DNA from 2 places in the Candidatus Clostridium radicumherbarum genome. Region 2 is predicted to be linked to the other one. Evidence: riboswitches for the same ligand, from Rfam matches in the RefSeq annotation. Region 2 holds a riboswitch; the other holds the start of a gene.
The links. A riboswitch is a leader RNA that binds a small molecule or an ion and turns the genes downstream of it on or off. The one in region 2 is predicted to bind thiamine pyrophosphate.
Positions count from the first base shown of each region.

Region 1: it holds a riboswitch for thiamine pyrophosphate, as region 2 does, so the genes downstream of both, thiT (energy-coupled thiamine transporter ThiT) here and thiD (bifunctional hydroxymethylpyrimidine kinase/phosphomethylpyrimidine kinase) in region 2, are expected to answer to the same signal.

Region 1 covers NZ_JBJHZY010000001.1:110,423-113,571, reverse strand. The annotation lists gene ACJDUH_RS00640 (DegV family protein) at 1-56, shown strand, start outside; gene ACJDUH_RS00635 (PadR family transcriptional regulator) at 60-497, shown strand; gene ACJDUH_RS00630 (hypothetical protein) at 716-871, shown strand; gene ACJDUH_RS00625 (hypothetical protein) at 871-1,050, shown strand; TPP riboswitch at 1,107-1,209, shown strand; gene thiT (energy-coupled thiamine transporter ThiT) at 1,311-2,003, shown strand; gene ACJDUH_RS00615 (ferredoxin) at 2,094-2,282, opposite strand; gene ACJDUH_RS00610 (Mrp/NBP35 family ATP-binding protein) at 2,370-3,149, opposite strand, start outside.
Region 2 covers NZ_JBJHZY010000003.1:310,518-313,666, reverse strand. The annotation lists gene cytX (putative hydroxymethylpyrimidine transporter CytX) at 1-743, opposite strand, end outside; gene thiD (bifunctional hydroxymethylpyrimidine kinase/phosphomethylpyrimidine kinase) at 730-1,539, opposite strand; TPP riboswitch at 1,602-1,696, opposite strand; gene ACJDUH_RS15470 (hypothetical protein) at 1,907-2,071, shown strand; gene ACJDUH_RS15465 (ABC transporter ATP-binding protein) at 2,247-3,149, shown strand, end outside.

The sequences.
Region 1 (3,149 bases), on a different contig from region 2:
TAGGTGTTCATACTGGCCCAGGCCTTTTGGGAGTGGTTGTAGCAAGGGATGTGTAATGGATGGATAGAGATATAAAAGCTGAAGAAAAACGGCTTTATGAGGAATATAAGCAAAAACTAAATGAGCTTAAAAAGATTAAAAATGAGAAAGAGGCTGTAGGTCAAGTTTTTACAAAGGGTCTTCTACCTTTATATGTTCTATATATTCTAAGCTTAGGTCCCACAAACGGTAACGATATATCACATAAAATCGGAGAGAAAACCAATGGCAATTGGATTCCTAGTACCGGAGGAATATATCCACTTTTGAAAAGACTTGAAAAAAATAATCTTGTTATTGGTAATTGGGATGATGAAAAAAAGAAAATACAAAAAATATATACCTTAACTGAGGAAGGCATTAAAGAATTTGAAAGTAAGAAAGCACTTTTGAAGGAGAAGATAGAAGAGGCTTTAGAGGTTTTTAAAATTATTTATAATGATCTTTATTATAAATAACTTCAGGTATATAAAAATAAATGCAAGTAAATGAGGGGCTATCTCAAAATATACATTAATATAAATTTTTTTGAAATAGTCCCTCTTAGTATATTAGTAACTTTTAATTTAATTGAATAATTAAAAGACAATAGTCAAAAATAATTATGATTACTATATTAAATATATAAGCATTTTAAATATTTAATATAGTTTAAATTAAATTAGGAGTTGATGAAATGGCTACAGGAAAAAGCAAAAAAGGTATTGTAGGGAAGGTACCTATGGCAAACAAGAGAAAAGGGCCAGTTGGTGAAGGAATAGATATAATGGATAATAGCCTAACTACTGCTCATGACATCGATAAAACTATTAAGAATAGGAAAGAAAGCTAATGCATGGAATAGTAATTGAAGTATTTAGTACTGAAGCATATGTTTCCCTTCCTGATGGTAGAAACATCTGCGTCGGTTTAGCTCATTTGCCATCAAACGTAAAAGCTGGTTCTACAATTAACTTTGAACCTAGTAAGCTTCAAATGGTTAATCACACAATTGGTCAAATTATAATTTAAATTTAAAAGTCATTGTTAAAAGCTGCTAAATGTACTATAATATATATAAGTTAATATATTTGTGCTAGGGGTGCCTATAGGCTGAGAAAAGGATTTAATCCAATAACCCTCATACCTGATCTGGTTAATACCAGCGTAGGAAAGCGATTTTACTTAGATATAAAACCGTATTCCAAAATACGGTTTTTTTATTTTTCTAAATAGTGGAGGCAATATTAATCTAAGACATTTCTTAGCACTAAGAAAAGAGGAGAATTTGTATGAATGGTTTTAGTTTAAAATTTTCAGGAATTGATTTTAGCGGCATTAGTCAAGGGTTTGCAGATGTCCCCAAACATCCTGCAGCAATTTTTGCGATTATTGGTTTAATAATTTTAGCAATTATTTTCATTAAGGTAAAAAATATTAAGCTTTCTACCTCAATAATTACAAATGTGGGAGTTGCTCTTGCACTAGGAACAGTTTTAAAAATGATTAAGTTTTACCAGGCCCCTATGGGTGGCAGCGCCACATTAGGAAGCATGGTCCCCATTTTTATTATTGCCTTATTTTATGGACCAGAAATTGGTTTTCTTACAGGAATTCTTTTTGGAGTGATCGATTTTATTCTAGCACCATATATATTACATCCAGTACAAGTTCTTTTTGATTATCCTTTAGCTTTTTCTGCTATTGGTATTGCTGGCTATTTTAGAAATAAGTCAAAATTCACCATGCTTGTTGGAGTACTAATATCTATTGCGGTAAGATTTATTTTTCATTTTATATCTGGTCTTATATTCTACGGCAGCTATGCTCCTCAAGGTATGTCTGCAGCTTATTACTCTTTTTTCTATAATTTGGGCTACCTTGCGCCTGATGCAATTCTCTGCTTAATTGTGCTTGCTATACTGCCTTTAAAACAAATATTTTCAGTAATAAATAAGCAAAATATATCAACAATTAAAAATTAATTTTTAGCTATTTATGCCTAAAATTTTTAAAAAAGGTTATTATTTTAAAAAAGACACTGAACTATGAAAATTCAGTGTCTTTAATATTCTTTATGATACAGAAATAGCATTTACTGGGCAGGACTCTTCTGCTTCCTTAGCACTTCCTTCAGCCTCAGCTGGAACTGTTTCAGTGATAACTCCAGCCTTGCCGTCATCCTCCATCTCAAAAACCTCAGGACACAAGGATGGACATAATCCACAGGAAATACAGGTTTCTTTATCAACAATTGCTTTCATAAAAATCCTCCTCTTTCTTAAAGAAAATACAAAACTTTATAATTAACAATAATATTGTTTCCTATTTTACACTAATTATAACAAAAGTTATTGTAGATTCATGAAGTTTCTTAATAAGTCATTATATTCTGAGGATAGATTAATAAAGTCTTCAATTCTTCCACTTTCCATGCTTTCTACTAAGTCAAGGTCAATTGGAAGCTCAGCTATTAAAGGTATTCCTAAGATTTCTGCCTGTTCTTTTCCAGATTTTTTACTAAATACCTTTAGTTTCTCACCACAGTTTCCACATTTAATGTAAGACATATTTTCAACAACACCAAATACTCTTATCTTCATCTTTTGTGCCATAATAACTACCTTCTTAACAATCATAGTAACCATATCCTGTGGAGTAGCTGCTATTACAACACCGTTAAGGGGAATACTCTGCATAACTGTAAGGGCTAAGTCCCCTGTTCCAGGAGGCATATCTATTAATAGATAGTCTAGTTCTCCCCATTCAGTATCTCTAAACATTTGAGTCATAACACCTGTAAGCACTGGACCTCTCCAAATAACTGGTTGTTCCTCTTCCTCTGTTAATAGGTTTAAAGAAATTACCTTTATGCCAGTAGTTGTTTCAACTGGAATAAATTTAGCCTCCTCTTCAGTTTTGCCCTGGACTATATCTGCTCTCTTTTCATTTATGCCAAAGAATCTAGGCATAGAAGGTCCAGTTATATCACCATCTAAAACTCCAACCTTGTATCCAAGACTTCTAAGTTTAGTTGCAAGAATGCCTGTAACAGTAGATTTACCTACTCCACCTTTTCCACTCATTACTCCAATTATATTTTTAATGCTGCCGTAGCTTGGAATTAATGC
Region 2 (3,149 bases):
AAAGCTGCTGCTGCACTAAGACCGGTACCTGCAATAAACACTATTACATCCTTCCCTGTTTTTACAGTTATTAATAGACCTAAGGTATACATCAAAACACTTCCAAGAAAGTAGCCTAAAAAGCTCCAGATAACTACCCCTTCTTTACTCTCACCATCCTTTGCATAATCTCCTATAAGAGGAAGCCAGGATACAGGCATTGCTATAGCAAGTTCTATAGCTGTAGTAAAGCTCATAGTACCATTTATTGCTGCAGGTGCAGATCCTTGTACCTTAAAGAACATTAATATGCAGACAATGATTAATACCACTACAGATATATCATTAACAAGCTTTGAATAGTTATTAAAGGAATATGCCCATATAAAGACTGCCAAAGCCATAAGTAAAAGAGAAAAGTTAAAGCTTAGACCTGGTATAACACTATTTAAAGCACGTCCACCTTGTATAATCATAATAGCTGACCAGCCTATTAATTGAAGTATATTTAGTAGTGCTATAATTTTAGCACCTATGCTTCCCATGGAGTCTCTAACCTTATCCATAGCGTTTTTGTTGTCTCTAAAGGAAATATAACCTCCAATGGCCAAAAAAGCAGTACCAATTATGTGTCCTATAATAATTGCTAAAAGCCCCTTTGTTACACCTAGGGGAGCTATAATGCCCCCAGTATAGATTTCAGTTATTGATATAGCAGCTCCAACCCATAGTAAAAACATTGATGAATTTTTAATCTTCTTCATAGCACACTCCTGCTTTCTTATAAACTTCTATAAAATGGCCAACAGGACCTACCCCTTTACCTATAGGAAAGGAGTTTTCTATGGCCTTTGTGATATACTCCTTTGATAAAGTCACAGCTTCTTTAATTGAAAATCCCTTAGCAATATATGAAGCTATAGCTGAGGATAGTGTACATCCTGTTCCATGAGTATTTTTAGTAGCTATGCGGTGTCCATTTATAGTTACAAACTTACCCCCTGTTAGAAGGACATCATTGGCATCATTACACCTATGCCCGCCTTTAACAAGTACATTTTTTACACCTAGCTTATTTATGCCTATTGCAGCAAGCTCCATTTCCTTTTGGCTTGTAATTTTGAGTTCAGTTAAAACCTCTGCCTCAGGAATATTGGGAGTAACTATATCAGCAATGGCAATAAGATTTTTAAGCTCATTAACTGCTTCAGGCTTTAAAAGAAAATAGCCACTTTTAGATACCATTACTGGATCAAGCACTATATTTTTTGCCTTATATTTTATTAGAAGCTCTCTTATAACCTTTATAATTTCCGCATCTGAAACCATACCTATCTTTACTGCATCTACTTCGATGTCCTCAAAAATGCACCTTATTTGAGCCTCTATAACCTTTTTATCTATTTCTTGGACGTCGTATACCCCTGTGGTATTTTGTGCAGTAACAGCAGTAATAACACTCATGCCATAAACTCCTAAGGCACTCATGGTTTTTAAATCTGCCTGTATTCCTGCTCCTCCGCAGCTGTCTGAGCCTGCTATAGTTAATACTTTCTTCATTTGAATCCCTCCTATAAAGTAAAAAAATGTGCTGCAAGGCAGCACATTGAATTAGACAATTGACTAATTTTAGTTACGCTCCCTTCGTTGGTACTAACCAAATCAGGTTCTAAGGGTTGGATTTTCCTCTCAGCTAAAAGCACCCCTGCTTATAATATTCTATTAGTTACAATGTCATTTTACATAATTACATAAAATATTTCAATACATTAATATAATTTTGTACTCAATATCATATATAAAAAATAAATTAATAAGAGGATATTCTAAATTTACAATATTTTTCATAAAAATTATTGACAGAAGTTGTAAAGAGTTGTATTATATTTTAAGAAGTTATTTTAAATTTTAAAAGGAGGTAGGAAAAATGTTAGTAAATATGTCATCTGTAAAAAGACAAAAAATGAACAGCGTAAATAACAGAACTAATGGCATTACTATGTCCATTAATGGAATTAGTGTGGCATTTAGTGGCATATTATCTAAATTTTCATATGGTAGCCCTGCCTTCGTATCGGTGACCACACCTTGATACTAAACGGTTTTTCATTAATATGAAATACTGGTCATGGGCTGCAAAAACCCATGGCCTTTTTATATGAATTTTATAAGTAAACTATCTTATAAGATTATGTGAGCCATGGGATAACCATGGTTTTTTCATTCTAACAAAAATTTAACTTAAAGTATGAAGGGGGGATATTAGAATGAAACCAGTTCTTAAATATGTGTGGAGATACAAATGGATGGTTATAATCCCATCACTTGCAATGACATTGGCCATAGCATTAGATATGTTTAACCCATATCTCCAGAAAGAAATTACTGATAAGGTATTTATAGGCGGTGAAAATAATCTTTTATGGATTATCCTGCTTGGGTTTTTATCTATAACTATAAGCAGAGCTGTGCTTGGTTATGTTAAAGAATATCTGTTTGATGTACTGTCTGCAAAAATTAGCATAGATATTAAAAAGGATTTATTTGATCATATTCAAACTCTTCCTTTTAGCTATTTTGACAATATGAACACTGGAGAACTTATGTCAAGAATAGGCGAAGATGTAGATAATGTATGGAGAAGTGTCTCCTTCGGTATAAGATTATTTATAGAAAATGCCATATATTTCATAGTAGCTTCTGCTATACTATTCTTTTTAAATTGGAAACTGACCATAGTGTGTCTTATAGGAATGCCTCCTATAGCTTACCTTGCACTTAAATTTGAAAAGAAAATCGGAGAGTCCTATGGAAAATTAAGCGATCAAGGCGTTATATTAAATACTGCTGCCCAGGAAAATATAGCAGGTGTAAGATTAGTTAAGGCCTTTGCTAGAGAAAAGCATGAAATATTGAAGTTTTTAAAACTTAATCAAGAAAACTTTAATTTAGGTATGGAACAGAACCGGATAATTGCAGATTACTTTCCTCCAATTGAATTTTTAACAAATATATCAATTGTGCTGCTTGTTGCAGTTGGTGGAATATTTGTTATGAAGGAATCAATGTCAATAGGCACTCTAGTGGCTTTCAGTGGATATATTTGGATGCTTGTTTGGCCTATGAGAATGCTTGGCTGGCTTACAAATTTAATTGCTCAAACTAATGCT